DNA from 3 places in the Citrobacter pasteurii genome. Region 2 is predicted to be linked to each of the others. Evidence: predicted binding sites of a transcription regulator. Region 2 holds the regulator's gene; each other region holds the start of a gene.

Region 1 (10,164 bases), 250 kb from region 2:
TTTTTGCTCCGGCGAACTGGCCTGGTTTTCAGCGGCTGCAGGGGTAACTCCTTCTCGCTGCGCTTCCGCTTCTTTCACTACCGGATTATGGATAGTGTGCGCTTCATCGCTCGCTTTCTCAGGATCGTGCACGCTGTAAGAACGCTTCATCGACTCAGCCGCTTCGCGCAGCTCATCCATCGATGCTTTCAGCTCCGGCGTCAAATTTGTCAGGCTCGCTTTCTCTACTTTCTTCAGGCTGTCCTGAAACTCCTGAAGCTTAAGCTCCTGGGTCAGTTCATTCTGCACGGTAGTTGCAAGAGAGCGCAGCGCACGGACCCAGCCCGCGACCGTTTTTACTGCCACTGGCAATCGTTGCGGCCCCAGTACGATGAGGCCGATAACGAACACCAATAACAGTTCGCTAAAACCGATATCAAACACGGATTATACCTGCTCTTTATCTTGGTTTTTGGCGTCTTCTTTCTTCACTTCACCCTGCTTATCGGTGATGGATTTAGCGGTAAAATCAGCGTCCTGGCTGGTTTTATCCTGCTTAGGTTCATCATCACCCATCGCTTTCTTGAAGCCTTTAATAGACGCGCCAAGGTCGGAACCGATGGAGCCGAGTTTCTTGGTGCCAAATAGCAGTACAACGATGACGGCAATGATCAACAACTGCCAAATACTGATACCACCCATACATGTTCCTCTGTCATAGATGATGAATTAATAAGGTCGTAGTATACGTTACACGACCTGCCTTGGGCGATGAAAAAATCAGCGCATTTTGCGCCAGCCGATCAGCCAGGCGATAACACCACCCGCGATTAACCAGCCCGGCATAAGCCCCCACTCAGGGCGGCTTACCAGCAGGAATGTCCCACTTAACAGCAACGTTGCGCCAATACCCAATAAATAACGGGATTGTCCCTGACGTACGTGATTCGCATGAAGCTCGCGCGCAATCTTATCAACACTGTGCTGTAAATATTTGCCCTGGCGCAAACTGTCATACACAAGTTCAGGTATTTCTGGCATTTTTTCGACCCAGAATGGTGCTTTTTCTTTAAATGCCCTGACAAGCGCCGGAATACCTACCTGATCTTTAATCCAGGATTCAAGGAAAGGCTTGGCCGTTTTCCACAGATCTAACTGAGGATAGAGCTGTCGGCCAACACCCTCAACGTACAACAGCGTCTTCTGTAACAACACCAGTTGAGGCTGGACTTCCATATTAAATCGACGTGCCGTATTGAACAGATTCAACAGCACGTGACCAAAGGAGATCTCTGCCAGCGGCTTTTCGAAGATCGGCTCGCACACGGTACGAATGGCGAATTCGAACTCTTCAACGTTGGTATCCGGCGGAACCCAGCCAGAATCCACGTGCAGTTCAGCTACTTTGCGGTAGTCGCGGTTAAAGAACGCAATAAAGTTTTCAGCCAGGTAGCGCTTATCTTCTTTGTTTAAGGAACCCACGATCCCGCAATCAATACCAATGTATTTCGGGTTTTCAGGGTGCTCATAACTCACGAAAATGTTCCCGGGGTGCATGTCGGCATGGAAAAAGCTGTCGCGGAAAACCTGAGTAAAGAAGACCTGAACACCGCGTTCGGCCAGCAGCTTCATGTTGGTGCCGTTCTTCTCAAGCGTGGCGACATCTGAAACGGGAATACCGTAAATGCGCTCCATCACCATCATGTTCTGACTGCAATAGTCGGAATACACTTCCGGGATGTACAACATCGGGCTGTCTTCAAAATTACGTCGCAGTTGAATGGCGTTTGCCGACTCACGCAGCAGGTTCAGCTCGTCGATCAATGTTTTTTCATATTCACGAACCACTTCTGTTGGCCGCAGGCGACGACCGTCCGGCAGCAGGCGAGGAACCCAGCGAGCAAGGCGATAGATCAGTTTTAAATCGGCTTTGATTACTGGCAAGATATCCGGACGAATAACTTTGATTACCACCTCTTTGCCATTCGATTTCAGCCGCGCGGTGTGAACCTGAGCAATAGACGCAGATGCCAGCGGTGTGATCTCAAAATCATCAAACCATTCCTCGACGGGTAGCCCCCCCATCGCCTCTTCGATTTGTTCTTTCGCGCGTTGCCCATCGAATGGCGCAACCCGATCCTGCAGTAGCGCTAGCTGATCGGCAATGTGCGGAGGGAAAAGATCACGACGGGTTGAGAGCATTTGACCAAATTTGATCCACACCGGCCCCAATTCCTGCAAAGCCAGTCTCAGCCTTTCTCCCAACGGCTTATCTTTGTGTCGGTTGGGCATCCAGAACAGCGAGTAACGCCACAGCCGGAGCGGCAGCGTGATACGCATTTTAGGGATGAGTTCATCAAGACCGTAGCTTAAAAAAGTGCGAATGATGAAATAAAGGCGCCGTACTTCACCTGGCGTCATTTGGCCTCCAGTTTTTCCAGCCGTGTAGCCAGAGATTCGACCGCGCGCTCAACGGCTGCCGTTTCTTCTGCAAACCATGCAACCTCAAGCGAACCCGGAGCCATGCGCCACTCTTCGGTGATCGCTTCAGCAACATAACGCTGCTGGCGCTGAATGTTGCGGCGCAGGAACTTAGCTCCACCACGCAACACTTTACTGACTCCTTCCGCGACGATATCGCCAGTATAGGGCGCTAACAGTTCAGCGGGATCAAACTCCGCCAGATCGGCCAACGCCACAAAGTTCTGCACGACCTGAATATCGCCCTGGACTTCCAGCTCACCGCTGCGAATAAGCGTGGTGAGTTGCTGCCGATCGCGTAGTTTCGGTAACACGCTGGCATGTGTGATTACGGTGCAATCGGCTTCGCCTTCCCATGCCCCCAGCACATCGACCTGGCGCTCACTAAACACCAGGACTAACGGTGTTGAAAATCCTTTGAGATCAACACGTAGCACTTGGCCCTGTAAACGCGTTCTGGCTGACTTGAGCGCAGGGGAACGGTACAGAAAGGTGTTGAGCAGATTTTCAACGCCTGCGGTCACTAAGGGTTTTAAAGGCATCCCCAATCTCCTGTCAGAACTTGTAGCCACGATGCAGCGCAACGACACCTGCCGTCAGGTTGTAGTAATCAACGCTTTCGAACCCGGCATCTTGCATCATTGCTTTTAAGGTGTCCTGATCGGGATGCATGCGGATGGACTCCGCCAAATAGCGATAACTGTCTGCATCGCTTGCTACCATGGAGCCAATTCGCGGCAGAACGTGGAAAGAGTACGCGTCGTAGGCTTTGCTCAACGGTTCGATAATCGGCTTGGAGAATTCCAGCACCAGTAAACGCCCGCCCGGCTTCAACACGCGATACATTGAGCGTAATGCTTTGTCTTTATCCGTCACGTTGCGCAGACCAAAAGAGATGGTGATGCAGTCAAACGTGTTGTCAGGGAAAGGTAACGCTTCCGCATTCGCCTGAACGTACTCAACGTTCCCCACTACACCGATATTGCGCAGCTTTTCGCGACCCATTTTGAGCATTGAGTCATTGATATCTGCCAGCACAACTTTGCCGGTTTCGCCTACCATGCGAGAGAATTTCGCCGTCAGATCGCCGGTACCGCCAGCCAAATCGAGAACGGTTTGTCCGCGACGCACGCCACTGCAGTCAATGGTGAAGCGCTTCCACAAACGATGAATGCCGAATGACATTAAGTCATTCATAACGTCATATTTAGAGGCCACAGAATGAAAAACGTGAGCCACCATGTCAGCTTTCTGCTCTTTAGCGACGGTCTGAAAGCCAAAGTGCGTCGTTTCTTGTGAATTATCCACCATCTCAGTGCCTGCTCATTCAAAAAATGTTCGAGAAGTGTAACAGATTGGGTCAATTTGCCCTACCCTTCTGCCGGGTTCAACTACCCCAAATGGACTAGCTTGATTGCTGATTTACCGCTTCATCATCGGGGTAAGGCTCATCCGGTTGCGTCTCAGGGACCGAGCGCAAACGGTACTCTTCATCCTGGGTCGTGGCTTGTTCAGCCAGTTCAGGATTAATCTCGCGCTTAATTTCCACCCCTAAACTGCGAAACGCTTCTGCCTGCGACAGGACGTTTCCACGACCGGAAGAGAGTTTTTTCATCGCCTGTCGGTAGTTGTCCTGGGCTTTATCCAGGCTTTGACCTATTGCCGACATATCATCCACAAACAACCGCATCTTGTCATAAAGTTTGCTGGCCCGATCGGCAATTTGTTGCGCATTACGGCTCTGATGCTCGTAGCGCCACAGATTGGCAATCGTACGCAATGCCACCAACAGCGTAGTGGGACTGACCAGCATAATATTATTTCTAAGCGCTTCGGTAATCAGTTCAGGCTGCCTGTCGAGCGCCAGTAAAAAAGCAGGCTCAACGGGGATAAACATCAGCACATAGTCAAGCGTACGTAACCCAGGAAGCTGCTGATAGTCTTTGCGACCCAGCAGACGAATGTGGTTTCGCACCGAGGCGATATGCTCCTGCAACGCACTCTCGCGGGTGAGTTCATCTTCAGCGTTAAAATAGCGTTCATAGGCAACCAGCGTCATTTTCGCGTCGATCACCACATCTTTGCCCTGCGGTAACCGGACAATAACATCTGGCTGCATCCGCGAGCGGGCGTCGTTTTCGATGCTGACCTGGGTTTCGTATTCATAGCCTTCACGCAGACCGGAAGCCTCAAGCACCCGCGTGAGTACCACCTCGCCCCAGTTACCCTGCGTTTTGTTATCCCCTTTTAATGCACGCGTCAGGTTTACTGCTTCCTGTGCCATCTGCGCGTTCAGTTGCTGGAGATTACGAATTTCGTGCGCCAGAGTATGACGTTCCTGTGCCTCTTTACCAAAGCTATCCTGAACCTGGCGTCGAAAACCGTCCAGTTGTTCGCGAAGCGGTGCCAGCAGGCTGTTCAGGCTTTGGCGATTTTGCTCATCTACCCGACGGTTACTGTGCTCGAAAATGCGGTTCGCCAGATTCTCAAACTGTTCGCTCAAGCGCTGTTCGCTGTTGATCATCTGGCGAATTTTATCTTCCGCATGCTGTTGCGTTGCTTCCAGACGAGTGGTGACTTCCCGGAGATCGGCCTCCAGCGAGGTATTGATACTCTGCAGGCTGCGGAGTTCGTTATTCAGCAGTTCGCATTCGTCGCGCCAGTGGGCCTCCTGTGAGAGTTGCTGCCGGGCGGCGCTTAGCGCGATATCCAGTTCACGTCGTTCTTCGATGAGGTCGGCACGGATCCTGTCGGCGTGCGCTTTTGTTGCCAGCCACCCAACCAGCAGCCCTGCGGCTAACGCCAGCACGGCACTCATCATAATTGAAATATCCACAACGCCCCCTTACAGCAACAACTTACCCGCACAAAATAGAATTGTGCTGTATAAACGTCCAGTTTAAAAGGAATTTCCTGCGAGGCACTACGCAAAATAAAAAGGCCGAACGCGTCGGCCTTTTAGCAAAGAAGGGAGAATTACAGTAAACGACGCGCAGCTTCCACCACGATTTTCACCGCGTGGCTTTCCGTTTGTTTCATCGTTTCCGCATTCGGGATCTCTTGCTGAGTACGGTTCACGATAACACCCGCGACCATACCAGCACGCAGACCCTGGCTGGCGCACATGGTCAGCAGCGTGGCAGATTCCATTTCGTAGTTCATGACGCCCATCGACTGCCACTCTTCCATCGAGCCTTTGAAACGGCTCACTACGCGACCAGAGAAGGTGTCGTAACGCTCCTGGCCCGGGTAGAAGGTATCAGAAGACGCGGTAACGCCAACGTGGGTAGTGGCGCCGATAGATTTCGCCGCTTCCACCAGCGCAGTGGTGCACTCGAAGTCGGCAACGGCCGGGAACTCCATTGGCGCGAAGTGCAGGCTTGCACCATCCAGACGGACAGACGCCGTGGTGACCAGGACATCACCCACGTTGATATGCGGCTGGATAGCGCCAGTCGTACCGATACGCAGGAAGGTACGAATGCCCAGCTGTGCCAGTTCTTCTACGGCAATAGAGGTTGACGGGCCGCCGATACCGGTAGAGCAAACGATCACGGCTTTACCATCCAGCTCAGCACGCCAGGTAGTGAACTCGCGATGAGATGCCAGCTTAACCGGCTTATCCATCAGCGCGGCGATCTTTTCCACACGCTCCGGGTCGCCAGGGACGATAGCAAGCGTAGCCCCTTGTAAATCGCTCTTAGTGAGGCCGAGATGAAAAACATCAGACTTAGACATAAAAACTCCTCTGTGAATCGGTTTTGTCAGAAGAAGCAAAAACATACTTTACCGAAGGCATGAACATATTTTCGTGACAGTCATCACTATGATGTAAATCAATTGCATTCAATTACCATGAAATAGTGATACACATCACATAAACAATGCAATGTAAGGAAGCCCTGCACAAAAGATAGACCGTTTAAGGCAATGTGGTTCGTTGCATGTGTCTATAGTTAACAATGCGCTTTTGGGCTGAATATTTAAGGGTACGGAGAATACCATGACAACACGACAATCTGGCTTTGCACCTGCTGTATCTCCACCGACATCTACCACGGTTCACACTCCGGATAACGCGATTATCGCCGGTGTAACGTCCATACCTTCACAAGGCGATGATATGCCAGCGTATCACGCACGACCAAAGCAAACCGATGGCCCGCTGCCCGTGGTTATTGTCGTGCAGGAGATTTTTGGCATTCATGAACACATTCGTGACGTTTGCCGCCGTCTGGCTCTGGAAGGGTATCTGGCTATCGCACCAGAACTCTATTTTCGCGAAGGCGATCCCAATGACTTTGCCGATATCCCGACGCTGCTCAGCGGCCTTGTCGCCAAAGTGCCTGACTCTCAGGTACTGGCCGATTTGGATCACGTCGCCAGTTGGGCCTCCCGCAACGGGGGAGATGCGCACCAACTGATGATCACCGGATTTTGCTGGGGCGGGCGCATTACCTGGCTGTATGCCGCACACAATCCACAGCTAAAAGCGGCGGTGGCGTGGTACGGCAAACTGGTGGGCGATAAAACGCTGAACTCCCCCAAACATCCCGTTGATATCGCAACCGATCTTAACGCTCCCGTTTTGGGACTGTATGGCGGCCAGGATACCAGTATTCCACAAGATACCGTTGAAACAATGCGTCAGGCGCTGCGCGCCGCCAATGCGAAAGCGGAAATCGTGGTCTATCCCGATGCCGGGCATGCGTTCAACGCCGATTATCGCCCAAGTTACCACGAAGAGTCCGCAAAAGACGGCTGGCAGAGGATGCTGGAGTGGTTCGCGCAATACGGTGGAAAGAAATAATTTCCGCCAGGCAAACCAATAAACAAAACGGAGGCATCAGCCTCCGTTTTGTTTTTACGCCTGACGCAGATTCTGCGCCGCTTTAACCATGTTTGCCAGCGCGGCACGGGTTTCCGGCCAGCCGCGCGTTTTCAGACCGCAGTCCGGGTTCACCCACAGACGCTCTGCCGGAATACGCTGTTCGGCTTTTTTCAGCAGGGCTTCAATCCACTCCACGCTCGGGACGTTCGGCGAGTGAATGTCGTAGACGCCCGGCCCGATTTCGTTCGGGTAATCGAACTCTTCAAACGACTCCAGTAACTCCATATCAGAACGAGAGGTTTCAATGGTGATCACGTCCGCGTCCAGCGCCGCAATGGAGTCCATGATGTCGTTGAACTCGCAGTAACACATGTGGGTGTGGATCTGGGTTTCATCCTTCGCCACCGCCGCGTTAATGCGGAAGGCTTCCACGCCCCACTCCAGATACGCCGCCCAGTCGCTGCGACGCAATGGCAGACCTTCGCGCAGCGCCGGCTCATCAATCTGGATAATACCGATCCCCGCCGCTTCCAGATCCGCAACTTCATCACGCAACGCCAGCGCAATCTGCTTCGCGATGGTTTCACGCGTCACGTCTTCACGCGGGAATGACCAGCAAAGAATGGTCACCGGACCGGTCAGCATACCTTTTACCGGTTTGTCGGTCAGCGACTGGGCATACTTCGCCCACTCCACGGTGATCGCTTCCGGGCGGCTGACGTCGCCAATGACTACCGGTGGCTTCACGCAGCGAGAACCGTAGCTCTGCACCCAACCGTTCTGGGTAAAGACGAACCCGTCCAGATGTTCACCAAAGTATTCCACCATGTCGTTACGTTCGGCTTCACCGTGCACCAGCACGTCGAGCCCCAGACGTTCCTGTTCAACGATCGCCTGTTTGATATGTTCCGCGATACCGGTGCGGTAGTTACCGGCATCCAGGTTGCCTTTTTTGAAGTCCAGGCGCAGGCCGCGAATTTCCGTGGTTTGCGGGAATGAGCCGATAGTCGTGGTCGGCCATGCCGGCAGATTAAAGCGGGCACGCTGTGCCTCGGCACGAACCGGATAAGCGTTGGCACGCTGGCTGTCCTGGGCAGTGATCGCCGCCAGACGTTTTTCCACTGCGGCGTTGTGGACACGAGTAGAGTGGCGACGCGCCTGAATCGGTGCGCTCCATTCAATCAGCGCCGCGGTATCGCCGCTGTTCAACGCATCACGCAGTAGCGCCAGCTCGCCGCATTTTTGCAGGGCGAAGGCAAACCAGCTCTTCACCTCTGCATCAAGGCGGGTTTCCACGCTGAGATCGATGGGGCTGTGCAGCAGGGAGCAGGAAGAAGCCACCCACAGGTCACGTTTCCCGACGATATCTTTAATTTGCGCGTATTTTTCGCTGAGGTCGGCGCGCCAGACGTTGCGTCCGTTCACCAGACCCGCTGACAGCAGCCAGTCGGCAGGCAGACGTTTGTGCAGCTCGGCGACATCATCTTTACCGTGCACGAAGTCAACGTGCAGCCCCTGCACCGGCAGCGCGGTAATGGTATCCAGGTTTGGCGTTACGCCTTCGAAGTAGGTGGTCAGTAGCAGCTTCACCTGACCCTGCAGAGCGTCATAAGCCGGTTTAAAGGCATCCAGCCACGCTTGCGGCAGCTCCAGTACCAGAGCAGGTTCATCGATTTGTACCCACTCAATACCCCGTTTTGCCAGTTCCGCCAGCACCTGCTGGTAAACCGGCAGAATGTCGTTCAACAGACTCAGGCGGTCAAACTGTTCGCCCTTCACTTTCCCTAGCCACAGGTAAGTTACCGGCCCCAGCAGCACAGGTTTCACCTTATGGCCAAGCGCCAGCGCTTCGTCTACTTCATCCAGCAGTTGGGTCCAGGTCAGTTTGAACTGCTGACCTTTGGTGAACTCCGGCACCATGTAGTGATAGTTGGTGTTAAACCATTTGGTCATTTCTGCCGCCGCCGCGGGCTCACCGGTCGGTGCGCGGCCACGGCCAATGCGGAATAAGGTATCGATATCAACCGAGCCGTCTTTATTCTGATGACGAGCCGGAACGTTGCCGAGCAGCAGGCTGGTGGTCAGCACGTGATCGTACCAGGCAAAATCGCCCACCGGCAGCAGGTCAACGCCCGCCTGCTTCTGCTGATCCCAGTGGCGGGCACGCAGCTCGCGACCAACGGTCAGCAATTCTTCACGGGAAGAATTTCCCGCCCAGTAACTTTCTTGCGCTTTCTTCAACTCGCGACGCAGGCCAACGCGAGGGAAACCGAGGGTGTGATTCAATATTGTCATTTTTCTTCCTCTAATTATATGTAAATCCTATGGATTTTGAATTTAGGGAAGGCGGCAAGTTTACTCATCCCCAGGAGCTTACTGAAGTAAGTGACTGGGGTGGGGAAACGAAGCCAACGCACCATAAATTTAAAAGACGAAGGATTTTAGCCGTCCAGATGTTTACACATCCATAATTGGCGGTTACTGTATATTCCTCAAGCGCAATTTGTTCATGCCGAAGTGAAGGACTTTCATGATCGAGATTAAACATCTGAAAACGCTCCAGGCGTTGCGGAATAGTGGTTCGCTGGCAGCCGCTGCGGCGACGTTGCATCAGACCCAATCCGCCCTTTCTCACCAGTTCAGCGATCTGGAGCAGCGCCTTGGCTTTCGACTCTTTGTCCGTAAAAGCCAGCCGCTGCGCTTTACGCCGCAGGGCGAAATTTTGCTGCAGCTGGCAAATCAGGTATTGCCGCAAATTGGTCGGGCGCTGCAGGCCTGCAACGAACCGCAGCAAACCCGACTGCGTATCGCGATTGAATGTCACAGCTGTATTCAATGGCTGACGCCCGCGCTGGAGAATTTTCGTGCCAACT
Region 2 (10,164 bases):
CCTGCTTGATCTGCTGCGGGAAACCGAGCCGCAGGCCAAACCCCCTACCGTGTATCGTGCGCTCGATTTTCTGCTGGAACAAGGGTTTGTGCATAAGGTGGAATCCACCAACAGCTATGTCCTTTGCCATCTGTTCGATCAGCCAACCCATAGCTCGGCAATGTTTATTTGTGACCGCTGTGGCGTGGTAAAAGAAGAGTGTGCGGAAGGCGTGGAAGATATTATGCATACGCTGGCAGCTAAAATGGGATTTGCTCTGCGCCATAATGTGATTGAAGCCCACGGCCTGTGTCCGGCATGTGTGGAAGTTGAATCATGCCGCCATCCTGGCGAATGCCAGCATGACCATACAATTCAGGTGAAAAAGAAAGTCGGGCGGTAAATAAAAGAGCGTACGTCCTTGTACTCTCAGGAGGGAGGGGTTAATTACCAGCGGTAATCGTTGCGTTTTTCCCAATCTTTAACTTCTTTCTCCGCCTGATCTTTCGCGTACCCGTATCGTTCCTGGACTTTACCTACCAGCTGGTCGCGTTTACCTTCAATGACCGTCATATCATCATCGGTCAGTTTGCCCCATTGCTCTTTCACTTTACCTTTGAACTGTTTCCAGTTACCGCTGACTTCGTCTTTATTCATCATCAAGTCCTCATCGTTAGGTTGTGAATAGCGCGAGTGCCATGTCCAGACACATGCTGTTTTCTCTGGACGTGAGAATAAGTGTAGTCAGTGATTCTGAGCTTTATTTACTATTCGGAATTTTTAACCATTCCTTTCAGGCAAACCAGGTACCATTACGCCAGTGACGCCGCCAGATAAAGGCCAGCGATAGCCCGCGCAGCGCGAGAAAAACGGTTAACGCCAGCCACAAACCATGATTTCCGAGCCACGGCAACGTCAGGAGCGTTAAGGTGAATCCCACTGCGGCAACGGCCATACTGTTGCGCATTTCTGCAGCCCGCGTCGCGCCAATAAACATCCCGTCGAGCAGGTAACACCAAACGCCCACCAGCGGTAACACCACCTGCCAGAAAAGATAGCGATCGGCCAGCTGTTGGATTTGCGACAGCGAGGTCAGCAGCGCCACAATCTGCTCGCCGAACAGGGCATAGACCAGCGAAAAAAGGATCGCCACAATTCCCGACTGCCGACACGCCGCTCGCCAAACATCCAGCAGTTGACTGCCATCCCGCGCGCCATAAGCCTGACCAGAATGGGCTTCCACGGCATAGGCAAATCCGTCCAGCGCATAGGCGGTGAACGTCAACAGAGTCATCAGAACGGCGTTGACTGCAATAATATCGCCCCCGAGACGCGCCCCCAGCACCGTAATCGCACCAAAACAGAGCTGCAACAACAGCGAGCGCAGCATGATGTCACGGTTAAGCGCCAGTAAACGGCGGAAGTTGCCACGCCACGCCTGCTTCAGCATTGCCAGCGAAATTCCGCGCATATGCAGGACCTTACGTACCATCATCAGACCGATCAGCAAAGTGGCATATTCGGCAATCACCGTCGCCAGCGCCGCGCCCTGTACGTTCATATGCAGGCCCATCACCAGCCACAAATCGAGCATGATGTTAAGCACATTGCCGACAATCAGCAGGATAACCGGCGCACGCGCATATTGAACGCCAAGCAACCAGCCGAGCAACACCAGATTGGCCAGTGAGGCGGGCGCGCTTAACCAGCGGATTTCCAGGAACCTTCGGGCCTGCTCCAGCACCGCTTCGCTACCTCCCACGATATGCAACGCCAGGCTGATAACCGGTGCGCGAAACAGTGCGATAAGCAGCCCCGCTCCCAGCGCCAGCATCAGCGGCTGAACCAGCGCGCGCGCCAGTGCCTGCGGATTTTTCGCACCGAACGCCTGGGCTGTCAGACCAGTGGTACTCATACGCAAAAAAAGCAGCAGCATAAAGAGAAAACTGGTCGCTGTTGCGCCAACGGCAACGCCACCAAGGTAGACCGGGCTATCCAGATGACCAATCACCGCCGTATCCACCAGTCCCAGCAGTGGAACAGTGATGTTGGAGAAAATCATCGGTAAGGCAAGGTGCCAAAGTGCTTTATCAGAGGAGGTAAAGAAAGGCATGGAAAGGAGCCTGAAAAGAAATTAACGCGTTTTTGTAGACCCGATAAGGTAGCATCATCGGGCAATTTGCCGGAGAGCGACGTAAACGCCCTCTCCGGCCTACAGGAAATCAGCAGATCATTACAGCCATTCACCGTTACGAATCACGCCTACCGCCAACCCTTCAATGGTGAAGTTTTGCTCGCGCAGATCGACAACGATAGGTTTAAATTCACTGTTTTCCGGCAGAAGTTCAACCTTGTTGCCCTGCTTTTTCAGGCGCTTAACAGTGACTTCATCATCAATACGGGCAACAACAACCTGGCCGTTACGCACGTCCTGCGTTTTATGCACAGCCAGTAAATCGCCATCCATAATCCCGATATCTTTCATCGACATACCGCTGACGCGCAGCAGAAAATCGGCGTTCGGTTTGAACAGTGATGGGTCAACCTGGTAATGGCCTTCGATGTGCTGCTGTGCCAGAAGTGGCTCACCGGCCGCGACACGACCAACAAGCGGTAAACCTTCCTCTTCTTCCTGCAGCAGGCGAATACCACGCGATGCGCCAGAAACGATTTCCAGTACACCTTTACGCGCCAGTGCTTTCAGGTGTTCTTCAGCCGCGTTTGGGGAACGGAACCCCAAACGCTGCGCGATCTCCGCACGCGTCGGTGGCATACCTGTCTGGCTGATGTGATCTCTAATGAGATCAAACACCTCTTGCTGCCTGGCCGTTAACGCTTTCATTCCGCCCCCTGGGTGTATATACAGTTATGCTGTGAGTATATACAGCTAAAGGCGAATTTGGAACCGCAAACTGCACAAAAAACAGGAGATTTATGAAGTTGTGGAACCTTTATCGCAAATGCGACCACAACAGGATGCCCCAGGTGATCAGAGCGACAAAAATAGAAAGCAATACTGCAGCCGATCCCATATCTTTCGCCCGGCCAGAAAGCTCGTGATACTCCGAACCTATTCGGTCGACGACCGCCTCAATGGCGCTATTCAGAATTTCAACGATCATCACCAGCATCACCGAACCAATCAGCAGTACGCGGGTAATCGCGTCAACGTCCAGCCAGCAGGCGATGGCTACCCCCAACAGTACGGCAACGCTTTCCTGACGGAATGCCGCCTCATTGATCCATGCGGCGCGGAAACCTTGCCAGGAATAGCCTGCTGCTTTGATAATCCGAGTAAATCCAGTGGTATTATTGGCCATCAAAAGAACCTTTTTACATAATTAGCGTGAGTATTATTGTATCGTTACCCTGTTTGTTTCAGGGCATAAGCAAAGCTGCGCGAAGTATGACGGGATACCACAGAAATTCACTAAACTTTCTGATATCCTTGCAGCGCATTTGCATTATTAACCAGAGGCTTTACATCGTTTATGTCCGGCTGGCCACGAATTTACTACAAATTACTGAATTTACCATTAAGCATCCTGGTAAAAAGCAAGTCTATCCCGGCGGAACCCGCCCCGGAATTGGGACTCGATACCTCTCGTCCCATTATGTACGTCTTACCGTACAACTCAAAAGCAGACTTGCTGACGCTGCGTGCCCAATGTCTGGTGCACGACCTCCCTGACCCCCTGGAACCGCTGGAGATAGATGGGACTTTGCTGCCGCGCTACGTGTTTATACACGGCGGCCCGCGTGTATTCACCTATTACACGCCAAAAGAAGAGTCCATCAAGCTGTTCCATAACTATCTCGATCTGCATCGCAGCAACCCCGATCTGGATGTACAGATGGTGCCGGTGTCGGTGATGTTTGGCCGTGCTCCAGGGCGCGAGAAAGGCGAAGTCAATCCGCCGCTGCGTATGCTGAACGGTGTACAGAAATTCTTTGCGGTGTCCTGGCTGGGTCGCGACAGTTTTGTCCGCTTCTCGCCTTCGGTCTCCCTGCGTCGCATGGCAGACGAACACGGCACGGATAAAACCATCGCCCAAAAACTGGCACGCGTGGCGCGTATGCACTTTGCTCGCCAGCGCCTGGCCGCAGTCGGCCCGCGACTCCCTGCCCGTCAGGATCTGTTTAATAAGCTGTTGGCCTCAAAAGCGATCGCCAGAGCGGTGGAAGATGAAGCCCGCAGTAAAAAGATCTCCCACGAAAAAGCGCAGCAAAACGCGATTGCGCTGATGGAAGAGATCGCCGCCAACTTCTCCTATGAGATGATCCGCCTGACGGACCGTATTCTGGGCTTTACCTGGAACCGTCTGTATCAGGGCATTAATGTTCACAATGCTGAACGTGTACGCCAACTGGCGCACGACGGACATGAAATCGTCTATGTGCCGTGCCACCGCAGTCATATGGACTACATGCTGCTGTCGTATGTTCTGTACCATCAGGGGCTGGTTCCACCGCATATCGCGGCAGGGATCAACCTGAATTTCTGGCCGGCAGGTCCGATTTTCCGCCGTCTGGGCGCATTCTTTATTCGTCGTACGTTTAAAGGCAATAAGCTCTATTCCACCGTATTCCGCGAATACCTGGGCGAGTTGTTCAGCCGTGGTTACTCGGTTGAATACTTTGTCGAAGGTGGCCGCTCACGTACCGGCCGTCTGCTTGACCCGAAAACCGGCACGCTGTCGATGACCATCCAGGCGATGCTGCGCGGCGGTACGCGTCCCATTACACTGGTGCCTATCTACATCGGCTACGAGCATGTGATGGAAGTGGGAACTTACGCAAAAGAGCTGCGTGGCGCGACCAAAGAGAAAGAGAGCCTGCCGCAAATGCTGCGCGGTTTGAGCAAGCTACGTAATCTGGGTCAGGGCTACGTTAACTTTGGCGAACCTATGCCATTGATGACCTACCTGAATCAGCATGTGCCGGAGTGGCGCGAATCTATCGATCCTATCGAGTCTATTCGCCCGGCCTGGCTGACGCCGACAGTGAATAACATTGCTGCCGACCTGATGGTACGCATTAACAACGCGGGCGCGGCCAACGCCATGAACCTGTGTTGTACCGCGTTACTGGCTTCCCGTCAGCGTTCTCTGACGCGCGAGCAGCTAACCGAACAGCTCGATTGCTACCTGAGCCTGTTGCGCAATGTGCCGTATGCTTCGGATACGACAGTGCCGACACAAAGCGCCAGTGAACTTATCGACCACGCCTTGCAGATGAACAAGTTTGAGGTTGAGAAAGACACGATCGGTGACATCATTATTCTGCCGCGCGAGCAGGCGGTACTGATGACCTACTACCGCAACAACATTGCGCACATGCTGGTTCTGCCTTCGTTGATGGCCGCGATTGTGACTCAGCACCGCCGGATTTCACGCGCCGCATTGCAGCAGCATATTGAAGCGCTGTACCCGATGCTGAAAGCAGAGCTGTTCCTGCGTTGGGAGCGTGATGAGCTTGCCGGGGTAATTGACGAGCTGGTCAACGAAATGCAGCGTCAGGGTCTGATAACCCTGCAGAACGATGAGCTGCATATCAACCCGGTTCATTCTCGCACGCTGCAGTTGTTGGCTGCGGGCGCGCGTGAAACGCTACAGCGCTATGCCATTACCTTCTGGCTGCTGAGTGCGAACCCATCCATCAACCGCAGTACCCTGGAGAAAGAGAGCCGCACCGTGGCACAACGTCTTTCCGTGCTGCACGGTATCAACGCGCCTGAGTTCTTCGATAAAGCTGTGTTCAGCTCCCTGGTGCTGACGCTGCGTGACGAGGGCTACATCAGCGATACCGGTGATGCCGAACCGGAAGAAACGATGAAGATCTATCAGATGCTGGCCGAGCTGGTCACATCCGATGTGCGTCTGACCATCGAAAGCGCAACGCAGGGCGAGTAAGCATAAAAAAACCGGTCGAAATGACCGGTTTTTATTGTGCAGGCTAAGCCAAACTCAAAGGTGCCAGTAGCTCATCGCCAGCCCTAAGAACAGCACCAGCCCCACATAGTTATTGTTCATAAACGCTTTAAAGCAGGCATCCCGTTCACGATCGACAATCAGTTTCTGCTGATACACAAACAGCGCGCCCGCCACCAGCAGTGACCAGTAATAGCCCAGCCCCAACCCGTTTAACCAGCCCACCATCGCCATCAGCGCCAGCACACCAACCTGCAGAATGCCAATAATCAGCTTGTCGTTCTGACCAAACAGAATGGCGGTTGATTTAATGCCAATCTTCAGATCGTCATCACGATCGACCATCGCATACTGGGTGTCATAGGCCACCGCCCAGAGAATGTTGGCGAGGAACATCAGCCAACAGCTCAGTGGTACAGACTCACTCACGGCGGCAAACGCCATGGGAATAGACCAGCCAAACGCCGCCCCCAGCACCACCTGCGGCAGGTGCGTATAGCGTTTCATGAAGGGATAAACCCACGCCAGTGCTAACGCGGCAACGGACAACAAAATCGTCATCGTGTTAAGAGTCAGAACCAACAGGAAGGCGAGCAACACCAGCACAACAAACAGTGTTCGGGCCTCTTTCTCCGTGACTGCACCGCTCGGTAGCGGCCGGTTTGCGGTCCGTTTGACGTGTCCGTCAAATTTCCTGTCGGCATAATCATTCACCACGCATCCGGCAGCGCGCATCAGCCACACACCGGCGACAAACACCGCCAGTATCCACAATTGCGGTACGCCGGGGGTCGCTACCCACAGCGCCCACAGCGTAGGCCAGAGCAGTAGTAAGGCACCGATTGGCTTATCCGTACGCATCAAGCGGTGAAACGCCAGCAGCTTATTCTGCGTCAGACTCCACTCCATCTTTATCTTCCTCTCAGTACAACGGCGATGCAGGCAAAAAAAGCTCGGTAAGCATCAGCGGCTTACCGCTCAGCCGCAGGCGGGAACGACGTCCCCACAACGCTGCATCGCGGCCAATCTCAATAAAATCGCGGGTCAATGTCGATGATGTAAACAAATAGCGCCCGAGCGGGGTTTTCCCCAAATTTTGTAAAGCCAGTTCGGGGCCGCACAAGGTGGATTCCGGCACGACAGTCCGACCGGCAAGCCACGGCTCACCATCCGCGCATAACAGGATTTCCCGCAACCAATAGCGGGATTCTGCCGGCAGCAACGTCAACTCTTCAGTGACCTCATTTTGCCCAACGAATCCTTCTCGTATCAATGTTACGGTGACCTGTTTTCCCTGCTGCTCAAAACGTTTGGTCATGGAATCTTCCAGTAACAACCAGTCGAGCAATTGGGGGTCAAGCGACGGGATCGCATCAAAATAACGCAGAGCACGCAGTTGCGTTAACGCGGGGTGTGGCATGCCTTACTCTCCGATTCATAACCTGAAGGCATTGTATCGCAGAAAAGGCTTTGCGGGGTGAGCAAACACGATTAAGTGATCGGTAGGGCAACATAAGTGTAACAAGTAGCATCGAAGGATAAAAAAAGGTGCGCCAGGAGACGCACCAGTTGTTGCAAAATCAACAATGTGGGGAGATGGTTACCCCTTGCCTTTTACACTGCTGATAAAGGTGGAACGGGCAGATTTGGATCCCAGACGTTCAGCTTCATCAAGCAGCTTCAGCGCTTTATCGACATCGCCTTTCGCCACGGCATCCTTAATGCCCTGGTTAAAATAACTTTCCGTGTCATTTAACATCGGCTCGCTTTTCTTCACTGGTTGCGGTGCCGGTGCGGCTACCGCGGCAGCCGGAGCCGCATAGGCCACCGCAGGCGCTGCGGTATTACCCACCGTGACAGGGCCAGGGCCGGATGAGCCAAACAGCGGCCCGACCAGCACGCTGGAGGAGGAGCTGGTTTTGACTTTCAGTTTCAGCAGACCGTCGGTGGTATGACGGGCGATCGGGTCAGGAATATCCGGAACAGCGTTGCCTACACCCTTGGCATAGGCTTTTGCCGGGTCAAGCAGGGTCGTGGTCTGCTGGAGATCTTTATCTGTGGTAAAGACCAGAACATAAAGTTTTTGCTGGCCCAGCGCTGGCGTCAGACGCATTACCCCTTCCAAACGATCGGCACTCATCACGCCGGGCTCCTGGTAGGTGAAATAGCTGCTGGGGAAGAACGCAGATGGCGTCATGTTTTGGTCAAGAATTAAGACGTTTGGCGCAAATACACTGGTTTGTTTGTTGACTTCACTGGTCAGCGTCAGGGTTAACTCACCAATATTTGCGGGTACGCTGTACGCAGCAACTGGGCCAGTAATACCAGCAACATCCAGACGCTGACCCGCTGTCGCTAGCTGTGTCGCCTGGGTTTTGGATTGATCAACCGGCGTCCAGGTTAACTGTTGTAGCGCAGCAGTGGGGATAGTTGGAGCCGCGGTGGTGTTCTGCGGAACAATATTTACATCGGCCAGGCTGATGCCAGGCGCGCTGGCAAATAACCCTGCAGATAAACAAAGGGCAACGAGACTTTTCTTCATTTTCATTGTTATCACCTCAGATAGCATGGGTTCAGCGGTGGCCAGGCAATAGCGCGCTAAACCGTAATCAAGAGGGGCTGGCGCCCCTCTTTCGGTCTTTACGTCAGGTTAGTGCTGAATTACCACCAGATTTCCATCTGGGCACCGAAGGACCACTCATCGCTGTCGCCACGGCTGGTTGTGCTGATACCAGAGTTCGTTGCAGCGGCGTATTTGGTTACGTCGTTACCATTTTTAACGTAGCCCCACTCTTCATCCCATTTGGCATAGGTTGCAAAGACACGAATTGCCGGGCGGGACCAGATGCTGTCACCCGCCTGCCACTGTTGCGCCAGGGTGATTTTGTATTGGCTGTTGCGATCGCTGGTCTGCTGAGATTTGACGTTGTCGTAACCGACTTCCAGCAGGGTGCTCATGATCGGTGTCCATTTGTACATCGGACGAATACCGACGGTGTACCATTCGGTCCCCAGGTCGTTATCCATATCGAGGTTCTGGTACATACCGACGTACATCAGATCCCATTTGTCGCCCAGGGAGATTGCACCGTGGTCAAGTACGCGGAACAGGCTACCGTTGTTATTAATAACGTTATTGGCGTAATTCGTTTTACTACCGTCTGGGTTAGTAACGGTGATGGAGGATGAACCGTAAGACCCTTGGTTCAGACCTTTACCCTGAGTGGTCATAGAATCTGTCGCGTACTGAACAACAAACTTGTTGTAGCCCTTCAGCATGCTCTGGGTATGTTCAGCGGTGAACATCCAGCCGTCTTTAGATGCGCCGTCTGCCAGGTGGTAATCATCGGTGGTATTCGCACGGCCATAGTCAACGCCCAGTTCCAACATCCCATCCGGGTTAGTTGCCAACTGCGCTAAACGAACGTCAAATACGTCGTTGGCGGTGTCTTTGGTACGATCATAGATATTCTGGCTACTGAAAGCGTATGAACCACCCGCTTCCTGTGAACGGCTCGCGGCCAGAGACAGTTTACCGAAGCCCAGATCGATGTTTTCAATACCAGCACCAGGACCTGAAATATCCCAGTAGTAGAAGTCGATCATGTGAACGTCATGACGCTGATAGAAGCGCTTACCGGCCCAGATAGTGGAGCCTGGCAGCCATTCAATCAGGTTTTTACCCTGCACGTTGGCTTCACGGAAGGCCGGGTCAGTCCCTTCCCAGTCATTCTGCTGTGCGACGGAATAGGCAACGTTAGTGTCGAAGTAGAAGCTCTTATCGCCTTCTTTCCACACTTCCTGGCCCAGCTTAATTTCGGCATAGGTTTCACATTCGTTACCGAGACGGTATTTACTTTGGGCACCGGTTGCCTGGAAACATTGTTGTTCGCCGCCACTACCTGTCCAGCCGATACCGGAACGAGCATAACCATGGAAATCGACAGCCATTGCCTGAACAGACATAATGCCTGCCGCCACAGCAACCGCCAGAGGGAGCTTGCGCAGAGTAATCATCGTTCTATCTCCTGAGATCATTGCTTTTCTTTAAACGCTTCACCTTGACGGTTTTGCGCTTTTTTTTAATGGGATACCTTAAACGCCCGGCTCCTGGTGCAACCGACGACATGCAGTGCCATCCTCACGGAACAGATGGCAACGCTCTGGCGGCAGGCCGATAGCGAATGTGGCACCCTCTTCTACCAACACCACGTCGTTCTGGCGGTAAACCAGGTTCTGACGGATGGCGGGGATC
Region 3 (10,164 bases), on a different replicon from region 2:
TCACGTTCTGGCAGTTGCGTCACAAGAGAGAGATGGCGTGGAATGCTCATACTGGTATCTCCTCTTTCAGAATCGACATGATGTCGCATAGTCCGTATCCATCCCAGTGAAGTCCACTGATCTGAAACAAAATGCGGCTGATTTCACTGGCATCGAAGAACGAGGACTGGTGAACACAGGCCAGACGCTCTCCCTGAGACATGGAAATCAGTACAAGCCAGTAATCACTGATTTCACCAGGGCTGCATACCACCACTTCAAAGCGGCCATGTTCAGGGGTAAAGCGAACCTGAACCGGAAACAAGCCGCCGAACTCACTGCGGAATTCTCCGTTCATGTCCCATTTGTCAGGAAGCGCGAAGGCATTCATGACGGCATTAATGAGTTCACTGCGATACTGAAAACCCGCTGCTCGATGGGCTTCAAACTCTTCAGCGGTCATCGTGGCAAGACGAGAATGATGAATACTCATAGGGTATCTCCTTATTGCCGCCCCATCGGGGCGGCTCTCCATATCAGGCGGCTAATGCCGAGTGGTCAGTTTCAGTCTGGTTTTCTTTAATCGCTTTCGGCTGTGGAGCGCATAACCACGCAGGAACCCAGCAACTGTCTTTCAGACGATCCTCGGCAAGCTCGGCAGCATCGCCCTTCTTCATCTTCGCCGCATCGGACGCAGCCCCTTCCATTCCAGCCTCTTTCAGGGATTCGACAATCTGGTCATGCTTAACGCCTTTGAAATATCCGTCTTTGGTTGGATGCCACCAGTCGCGTAAGTTGAAATCGATCGCAGTCTCCAGCGCGTCAAGTTTGCTTGGGGAGGTATGACCGTTATCGCGAGTCTGAACACCGTCAACGGAACAGGCCGTACAAAACGCCATAAGAGACATGAGCACACCACCATCCAGCGAGAAGAACGAGGTTAAATCCTGTCGCCAGCCCTCTGGCAACAGCGCCTCAAGACGCTCACCTTCGGTCCGGATTGCGGTATATGCTTTACCCTCCTTGCCCGACGGCGCATTCATGGTCTGTGAGTAATGACCTACAGTCACGCGAACACCAAATGGATTATCCTGCTCTCCACGCCCCGTAAAGACCTCAGCACACATACGCCATGCCAGCAGCGCCACGGCTTTGGTTGGCTGGTTCATCAACGCTGCCTGAACAGCAAGCGTCCTTTCAGACGACATTTTCAGCAGTTGCGGCGCGGTAACCCCTTCGGTGATATCTTTTTTGATCGAAGTCACCGCAGGTACAGGATCCTCCCCACTTTCCGTTTCTCCGTTCTCTTTTGTCGGAAGGTCTGCAATACGGCAGACACCGCGCTGAATGACCAGTTCGCCATACTGGTAGCTGACCACAACACCCGCAGAGGCTTTCATCCCATCCGTCCAGGCACGTTGTCCTGCTTCTTCCTGCATACGACAGATTTCGGCATCAAGCTCGTCAGCTTCATCACAGGCACTGTCAAACGTATTAAATTTCTCTTTCAGTTCATCCAGACGCGCCTGTTCTTCATCGGTATAGACGGTTTCTGGTTTTTCCAGCAGCAGGTAGTCTTGCCCGTCCTGACCATAACGACCTACCGTTTCCGGACGACCCATACTCCACGACCAGCCCTCGCTCAGTTCGTGTTGCAGTGCAATCGTGTCCAGTTTTTCCTGTACAAGGCGCTGAACCAATACGCTGTCAGCCGTTCCAGCCCCCTCTTCCTTGGAAAACAAATCTTCACGAACCACACCGCCAGCGGTTTCATATGCTTCACGACCCACAAAGAGAAAGGCTGAACTGGTAACAGAAATTTCGGTTTCTGTGATCGCACGTTTAAGTAAATGAGCCTGAACAGATCCCCACTGCGCGTAGACGCTGTCAAACACCTGAACCTGACGTTCCTGACTGGATTCGAGGCACAGAGCCTGACACTGCTCAACAGTGATTTCATCCTGTGCCAGCTTATCCAGCAGTGCTGGGGCAAGGTTTGCCAGTTTCAACATGCGCTGAACATGGCGGGAACCATAGCCCAGACCATCACCAATCTGCGCAGCGGTTTTGCCCTGCGCCGCCAGCTTACCAAAGGCCATAATTTGCTCGGCAGGGTGCATAGCCTCCAGTTCATTGTTCTCAGCGTAAGACGCTTCAACAGCAAACTCGTCACTGACACACTTAACCGGAACCTGATAATCGGCACCAATACGTCCCGTCTCGCACAACAGATTCAGTGCGGTAAGACGTCTACCACCTGCAGCAACTCCGGATTTGCCCTCCGGCAGCATGTGAACCACGAGGTTATGCAGAAGCCCGAGGTTTTCAATCGAGTTAGCCAGACGTTTAACACTGTCAGCGGTGTAAGGGATGGTACGCACGTTCAGCGGAGATTTAATAAGATCGGACAGCGGAACGTATGTGATAACAGCGGAATCAAGCGCATTTTTCAGTTCTGCGCTGATAACTTTATTCTTCGGGTTGGCCTTTTTGGCTGATTTTGCTTTAACATTTGCTACTGACATCGTTATTTCCTCCATTTTAATGATTGTCGCGTTCTGCGGAGGTGCATCTCCGCAGAACACCTTTCGTTTACTGCTGTACTGCTCTGCCGTGGGTTTTCAGGTAGCCGTTCAGTACCTGTCCGGCATCCGGCTGGAAATTCCAGACCCGTTCAATCAACTGCTCATGTTCGTCACGCATAACTAACTGAAAATGCGATGACTGATCGTTTTCTAACGTCACATTGGAGTAATACGCAGACACTTTTTTCGCGTCTTCGCGTGTAAAAGCGCCCAACGGAAGCAGTGGCGCAGGAGCATTGACGACTTCGCCATTCAGCAGCGCCGCCAGCGCATGATCCTCAGCCGTAGGCTGCCGTAATGACTCAGGCTGATTCAGAAAATCCTTCAACGATTTGCACATCACAAAACCCCTCTGGTCTGGTTTTCAGAGGCAAAGCCTCTCCTGCCGTCCTCTTTCTGGTGTTTTCACACACTGCGGAGGACCTTTCCGCGAGAGCGTAACGGGCACGGCCCGGTGAAGATGTCCGGGGTGAGCGGGAAATTTATTCCGGCTCGTCCTGAATAAATTTGCTGCGAAAGACATCGTCGGCCCTGGACAGCAAGACGGGTTGTGGCGGTATCAGCGACCGGAAAGGCACTCAGCAGGGAATGAACGCAGAGGAAGTGGAGGGAGAGAGCAGGCAACGTTAACAACGTTGCCCCTTACACCCCGAAACGGGGTGCATCGAGCGCAGGAACGGCGCGACCTGGCGGCGCATCCGTTTACGGATGCTGCAAGCTGCCCCTGCGACAGCCTGGGATGGAAACCCGCTGCCCGAAGGGCCGGGCAGAGACAGCGCAGCTGGCTCGGTGCGAAGCATGACAGCCCCGGTTCCCGAAGGGAAGTCGCCCGGATCAATCTGCCGGCGGCCGAAAAGGATCCAAAAGGCAATATTTTTATCGCTCTGGTTATGGCCACACCGCCCACGCCCACGCCCACGCCCACGCCCACGCCCACGCCCACGCCCACGCCCACGCCCACGCCCACGCCCACGCAAACCAGCGTGTTTCAGACACGGCTGCAGGAAAAGCAGATTGATGAAAATATTTATCATCGGCTATACCGGCGGAGGGAATGCGCCGGAGGCGCTTTCCCCGGCCGTCAGCCCGAAGGGATGACAAGGTTTTTTCGCGCGCGAACAGGCGGCACATCGGCCGCCTCTGATAACTAATCTACCTTCTGCTGAATAAACAGGCCGCCAAGGAAAAGTTGCTCGCGACGAGTCAGCAATTCACAAATATCGTCAAGGAGCCTTGGGGTCGTATAGGGTGAGAGCCCCACTTCCCGACGGCGTTCGTTTACCAGATTTTTGTAATGTTTCAGGATTTTGCGTGTTTCAGGTGTCATTTTCATAGAGAGCCTTTTTCCGGCAGGGTTTCCCCTGCCTTATCTGGATTAACTGCGGAAAACATAGCCATCAATAAAGTTAAAAGAGTCGATAAACAGATCACGGGCAAATGAGTCATAATCAAAGTAGGTTCGCAGACTCTCAGGAATCGCAGACAGCAGGCCGTTATCGTTGACATAGTCCACAGCAAAATCCTCCTCGCTCACGGCCTCACCATGGTAGGCATCCTCGAACGCGTCAAAATCGCATTCCCCGCTATATTCAGCCCAAGCGATAAATGCCGCGTCCTTTCCCTCATCCTTCGCTTGCTTGTAGGCATCGATGAAATCCCAGTCCACAGAGCTTTCAGAACAAAATTGAGACGGAATACCTTCAATATCCTGAAACATCAGTTCCGGGTCATGCTCGTTCGCGTGCAGCGCGTGGCATGCTTCAAGAAAGTCTTCTTTCTCGTCGAAATCGGTCAAATCAAGCCACTTTCCGGCCAGGCTACCACAGTTGTATTTGTGATAAGTGCCAACGTAGACCGCTGGGGTGGTGGTGGTGATAGTGTTCATGGGTGTTCCCTCCGTAGTCCAGGTTATCTGAGTACCGGCTTACGCCGTGCCGACACGACAGCCCGACTTCGAGCGGAGAATGCAAGGGCGTCAGCAAGGCCGGTCGCAGATTAAAAGCAGAGGCGTTCTGGACGGGTTTTCCGCGAATATTGAGCGGAAAACCAACGGGAAGAACGATGATAAATCATCAAAAAAACTGCGAGCGGGAGCAGCTGGCGGCGAAGCCTCCCTTGCATTTGTAGCGTTCGGGCTAAAGTGAAGGCACGGCGTTAGCCGCAGACCGCACAAACTTCCCTCCACCGCGCGTCCGTAACAACGTGGAGGTCGCGCCTGTATAGAGGAGCGTGCGACATCCAATTCCGATACCGGACTGCGGGGCAACCAGCCCCGCCCGTTGGTCATGCAGCAATTCGAATACCGGAGAAAGACCGCATCATTGCGTCAATTTCCACTCTGGCCTCGCAGACAACATCCCGTAACCAGCGACGTTCAAACCAGAAACGGGATGGGCTATCTGGGTGACGCAACGCGAACGGCACGTACGTCACACCAACCACACGACCGTGACATTCAAGGCGGATCTGTAGGCGACGAAAGGTTTCCTGACCGTCGAGTACAGATTTCAGGCGCGCATCAAGGGTTTCGTTATCCCACTCGGGATCTTCGTTTCCGGCTTCAACTTCGATGACTGAGAGCGTGAAATTGCGCGTCCGTCGGGTAAACACCAGTGGGTCAGCAGCAGGACGGAGTGCTTCAGTAAGTCGATATCCTGCAGCGGCAACACAACTGCAGACGTGATTAATTTCGTCTCGCAGGGCTTTCAGGAGGCACAGGATCTGCTTTACAGACATTCCGGCAGGACAGTTATCGTATTCCAGCGAAATAGTGCCAGCATGGGCTTTGCGATGCCCCAGCGAGTTCCGGTAAAGACGAACGATTAGATCGGTCCCGCTAACCAGCGGCAGCAATTCGTTAAATGCGTTATCAGGCATCAGGCCACGCAGCGTAATTTCAGGCAACAGGCGCTGCAGGTCGGACGCCGTCAGTTGTCCATAGAAAGCCACTCCTTCTCCACGGGAATAATTCAGGCTTGTATCAATATCCATGCTGGCTGGCCAGCCACGGGCAACCAGTGTGTTACGGGTGTGGCGGTGCATAAAGCGATAAGCGGTGGTCATAGTATTCTCCTTGTCTTGATGCGGCGATTGCTTCGCCGTGCCGATACGACAGCCCGACTTCGAGCGGAAAATACAAGGGCGCCAGCAAGGCCGTTCGTAGTGAAAAGCAGAGGCGGTCTGGACGGTTTTGCCGCGAAAATTGAGCGGCAAAACGACGGGAAGAACGACGATTAATCGTTTAGACATTGCGAACGGGAGCCGCTGGCGGCGAAGCCTACCTTGTATTTGCAGCGTTCGGGCTAAAGTTGAGGCACGGCGTTGACACCCGGCCGCGCCACCGGCGTGGCATAAAAAGCGGAGTCCACGACATCCTTCTGGCTGATTTGGCGGGCTGACAGTGCAGCCCGGCATTATTTATCGGGTGAATTCTTCCCAGTGTTCATTGAACTGGTTCTGGACGCGAAGATTTATCTGATCGCCAGTAACAACCCAGGTATCCAGAAATTTTAGTCCCCGCAGAATAGAACTTTCTGCATCATAGAGCAGCGTGATGCTGTTAAACCAGACAGCCTTTCCGGAACGGTAATCCCAACGGCATCCATCGCTATCTTCCAGACATTCCTGCCACCAGGTACTTCCCATGTAAACAACCCCGGCTTCCGCCTGCTCCAGACACTCCGCCTGGATCAGGAAATATGCCGGAAATTCAAGGTCACAAACTTCGATAGCGACACCAATCAACCATGTATTCATTATTTTTTTGCCTCATCAATCGCCCACTGCAGGTGATCCCAGTTGAAACCAATACTGGCATCATGGCATTCATCAGCGAGTGACATCGCAGCTTCAATAGTCTCATTGTCCAGCGAGTCATCGAGCGAAAGGAAATCATCTGCCAGCCAGAAAGTCCCTGTACAAAGTGCATCCATAGGGTGTTGCTGCAATCGGGCAATCATCCCCGATACCGTCATTTCGCGGCGCCACAGACCTGATGCAGGAAAAACCGCATTGGCTACATCAAACCACTCCCAGTCACCTGCCGGGACTGGCCATTTCACCATTTCGATCTGAACACCCGGCAACCGGGATAGACGCTCAAGGATATCCCCCAGGGAAAACTTATGGCCACTTACATCGTCACTGGCCAGACAGTGACCATTGAGAAACACCGCATGCTGGCCATCATCCAGCGTAATACACGTCACCTTAAACATAGTTCTCTCCTTAAACCGGCACCCATCTGCGCCGTGCCGACACGACAGCCCGACTTCGAGCGGAGAATACAAGGGCGCCAGCAAGGCCGTTCGTAGTGAAAAGCAGAGGCGGTCTGGACGGTTTTGCCGCGAAAATTGAGCGGCAAAACGACGGGAAGAACGACGATTAATCGTTTAGACATTGCGAACGGGAGCCGCTGGCGGCGAAGCCTACCTTGTATTTGCAGCGTTCGGGCTAGAGTAGAGGCACGGCGCACCGATGCCTGAGCATGGGATAACCAGACGCGGCCGGTTCAATACCGGCAGTGGATGGATGGCTGGAGATAATCTGACAGCAATAGAGCGGCAGAGTGACTTCATTGAATATACCCACATCGTTATCCCCCGTTTCTGTGGATAAGTAGCCCCAGCGTTCAACGAGAGCGAGGTACCACATCGCCAATGGAGTTTCTCCAGGAACTACAGAGGGTTAAAGGCAGCAAAAAAACAATACTTGAAAGTGTCCTAAATAAGATAATAATACTGTATATATGAACAGTATTATTTGAGGTAACTATGTTTGAGTTCATACGTGCTGAAAGCAATCCGGAGTTGACGCCCATCCCCCTTTATAGCGATCGCTGCCAGGCCGGGTTCCCCTCCCCGGCCCAGGATTACGTGGAGGCCGAACTCGACCTGAACCAGTACTGCATATCACGGCCCAACTCAACCTATTTTGTGCGAGCTATCGGCAACTCGATGACCGACATCGGGCTACATTCTGGTGATTTGATGATCGTGGATAAAGCCGAGCAGGCACAGCACGGAGACATCGTGATAGCTGAAATAGAGGGAGAGTTCACCGTTAAGAGGTTGCTGTTGAGGCCACGGCCTGGGCTGCAGGCTATGAATCCAGCTTACCCTACTCTATGGCCAGACCCGGAGAACCTGCAAATCTTCGGTGTCGTAACTGCCTTTGTACACAAAACCAGGGGACATGACTGATGTTCGCCCTGGCAGATGTGAACAGCTTCTATGCGAGTTGTGAGAAGGTCTTTCGCCCTGACTTACGTGATAAACCAGTGGTCGTTCTTAGCAATAATGATGGTTGTGTTATAGCCAGATCGAAGGAAGCGAAGCGGCTTGGAATCAAAATGGGGATCCCCTGGTTCCAGCTGAAGGCAATGCAATTCCCGGAAAAAGTCCTTACGTATTCCAGTAATTATGAGCTGTACGCGAGCCTGAGCAACCGCGTCATGGCACATTTGGAAGAACTGGCGCCCCGTGTTGAGCAGTATAGCATTGACGAGATGTTCCTGGATATTTGCGGCATCGATGGATGTACTGACTTTGAAGATTTCGGACGGCAGCTGCACGAGCACGTCCTAAGAGGTACCGGACTGACAATTGGTGTCGGGATGGGGCCGACAAAAACTTTAGCAAAATCAGCACAATGGGCCACTAAGGAGTGGCCGCAATTTGGGGGCGTGCTGGCCCTGACTACTGGCAATATCCGTAGAACGGAGAAACTGCTCTCACTGCAGCCAGTGGAGGAAATCTGGGGGGTTGGTCGCCGTATAGGCAAAAAGCTGAATACATACGGCGTGACGACTGCGCTGCAGCTGGCGCGCATGCCCCCTGCCTTTGTACGCAAGAACTTTACCGTGGTGCTGGAGCGGACCGTACGCGAGCTGAACGGTGAGTCCTGTATATCTCTTGAAGAGGCACCGCCCGCGAAGCAGCAGATTGTCTGCAGCCGATCATTCGGGGAGCGCATCACGACTTACGAAGCGTTGCGACAGGCTATCTGCCAGTACGCCGAACGCGCGGCTGAAAAACTGCGGGGAGAACATCAGTTCTGCCGACACATATCGGTCTTTATCAAAACCTCCCCTTTCGCAGTCAACGAAGCGTATTACGGCAACGTGGCCAGTGAAAAGCTTCTCGTGCCTACACGCGACACCCGGGACATCATAAATGCCTCAGTAAAAGCCCTAGACTGTATCTGGCTCGACGGGCATCGATATGCAAAGGCTGGAGTAATGCTGAATGACTTCACCCCTACGGGGGTAGCACAGTTAAATCTTTTCGATGACGTTAAGCCGCAGGAACGAAGCGAGCAACTGATGAAAGTCCTGGATGGCATCAACCACTCAGGACTCGGGAAGGTATGGTTTGCTGGGCGCGGAATAGCACCAGACTGGCAGATGAAAAGAGAAATGCTGTCACCGGCATACACGACCAGATGGAGCGATATACCGTGTGCCTCAATTTGAGTATCAAAAGATGCGCTTCATTTTGGTTCGAGCCTCTTCCAGTCGCCGTTGCTCATCATCCTCAACAACCTCAGGTTCGATTGCAGGAGTAAACTGCCCTGCCCCCAGCTCTGCAAGCACATCACGAATGTTGGCCTGGGATGGTTTCCATCCCGTTGTCTGGCTGAGTAAGCCAACCAGACTATCCGCAGTGAAGTCCTTATCCAGCAACAGCGCTAGTAAACCAGGAAGCCGCGGGTCGAGTTGGTGAAGCGCTAAACCGGAGATAAGCGCTTTACGGTACAACTCTCCCCTGTCGTTCCGAGGGACGGACTCAATAATGTCTAAAGACACGCTGTCCGCCGCCTGATCCGGATGAAGATAAACAGTAAACTTCTTCCGTTCCTCGCTCACGGCACTACTCCCCCTTGAATGCTGCGATAGCTTCTACAAGCGATGTTTGCGGAGAGTCCATCATGACAACCTTCGAGCCCAGATGATGCCATGCAGATTTAACTGCGTCTTCGATCAACGGAGCTCCACCACCAACGATATAGACGCGGTTAACGTCTCTGAAGCCAGCCAGATCATCAACAACCTGTGCCCCCAGCGTGGCGATTGCACTTTCGATGGTATCCAGCACCAGGGCTGTCTTGCTCTCATCATTAATAACCTGACGAACAAAGTCTGGGTTCTTACGTTGTTTGATAAGCTCATCTGCAACCATGGCACTTGTGTTACTGGATGCCATCTTCAAAGCCGTGAGCGCAGCGTTCGTCACCAGCGACACACCTATCTCGGAATTTCCGTGAATAGCGCTAACGGAGTCAAACTGGCCAACGATTACACCAACGTCAAGAGTCGTGCCGCCGAGGTCAATCACCAGAGACTTTTCATACTGCCCCACATTATCTTTAACCAGACGAGCAAATACGGCAGGCAAAGACTCAGGCATAACTTCAACATGTTCGATGGTAAAAACCTCCCCCTTATTCAGCTTGACCGGGCGCATCAGGTTGTCGATCTTGCGCTGAATGTTCAGTTCGTTCTTCTGGCACTCTTTGGTGTAGAACTCACTGATAGGTAGAGTCACTGTCAGAGATACAGGCTGCAGTTTCAAACCACTATTAAGAAGAGCATGGTGAACAG

The links. Region 2 encodes LexA, which represses DNA repair genes until DNA is damaged. Its sites were predicted from a motif close to TNCTGTATGTACATACAGNA; they were not measured.
Region 1: the regulator LexA is predicted to act here: its motif matches at 5,341-5,360, upstream of rmuC (DNA recombination protein RmuC).
Region 3: the regulator LexA is predicted to act here: its motif matches at 7,302-7,321, upstream of umuD (translesion error-prone DNA polymerase V autoproteolytic subunit).

The regions. Positions count from the first base shown of each region.
Region 1 is NZ_CP077262.1:177,288-187,451, forward strand. Features, by position in the region: gene tatB (Sec-independent protein translocase protein TatB) at 1-423, opposite strand, end outside; gene tatA (Sec-independent protein translocase subunit TatA) at 427-681, opposite strand; gene ubiB (ubiquinone biosynthesis regulatory protein kinase UbiB) at 760-2,400, opposite strand; gene ubiJ (ubiquinone biosynthesis protein UbiJ) at 2,397-3,002, opposite strand; gene ubiE (bifunctional demethylmenaquinone methyltransferase/2-methoxy-6-polyprenyl-1,4-benzoquinol methylase UbiE) at 3,016-3,771, opposite strand; gene rmuC (DNA recombination protein RmuC) at 3,866-5,296, opposite strand; gene udp (uridine phosphorylase) at 5,437-6,198, opposite strand; gene I6L54_RS00925 (dienelactone hydrolase family protein) at 6,464-7,270, shown strand; gene metE (5-methyltetrahydropteroyltriglutamate--homocysteine S-methyltransferase) at 7,325-9,586, opposite strand; gene metR (HTH-type transcriptional regulator MetR) at 9,822-10,164, shown strand, end outside.
Region 2 is NZ_CP077262.1:4,846,017-4,856,180, forward strand. Features, by position in the region: gene zur (zinc uptake transcriptional repressor Zur) at 1-382, shown strand, start outside; gene I6L54_RS23345 (CsbD family protein) at 427-636, opposite strand; gene dinF (MATE family efflux transporter DinF) at 773-2,092, opposite strand; gene lexA (transcriptional repressor LexA) at 2,213-2,821, opposite strand; gene I6L54_RS23360 (diacylglycerol kinase) at 2,931-3,299, opposite strand; gene plsB (glycerol-3-phosphate 1-O-acyltransferase PlsB) at 3,471-5,891, shown strand; gene ubiA (4-hydroxybenzoate octaprenyltransferase) at 5,946-6,818, opposite strand; gene ubiC (chorismate lyase) at 6,832-7,329, opposite strand; gene malM (maltose operon protein MalM) at 7,510-8,457, opposite strand; gene I6L54_RS23385 (maltoporin) at 8,571-9,926, opposite strand; gene malK (maltose/maltodextrin ABC transporter ATP-binding protein MalK) at 10,005-10,164, opposite strand, start outside.
Region 3 is NZ_CP077263.1:49,650-59,813, forward strand. Features, by position in the region: gene I6L54_RS23915 (plasmid SOS inhibition protein A) at 1-50, opposite strand, end outside; gene psiB (conjugation system SOS inhibitor PsiB) at 47-472, opposite strand; gene I6L54_RS23925 (ParB/RepB/Spo0J family partition protein) at 516-2,504, opposite strand; gene I6L54_RS23930 (DUF905 family protein) at 2,572-2,904, opposite strand; gene I6L54_RS23935 (hypothetical protein) at 3,191-3,598, opposite strand; gene I6L54_RS23940 (hypothetical protein) at 3,712-3,897, opposite strand; gene I6L54_RS23945 (antirestriction protein ArdA) at 3,940-4,449, opposite strand; gene I6L54_RS23950 (YubG family protein) at 4,848-5,627, opposite strand; gene I6L54_RS23955 (hypothetical protein) at 5,982-6,320, opposite strand; gene I6L54_RS23960 (hypothetical protein) at 6,320-6,781, opposite strand; gene umuD (translesion error-prone DNA polymerase V autoproteolytic subunit) at 7,337-7,765, shown strand; gene I6L54_RS23970 (Y-family DNA polymerase) at 7,765-9,036, shown strand; gene I6L54_RS23975 (plasmid partitioning/stability family protein) at 9,040-9,369, opposite strand; gene parM (plasmid segregation protein ParM domain-containing protein) at 9,434-10,164, opposite strand, start outside.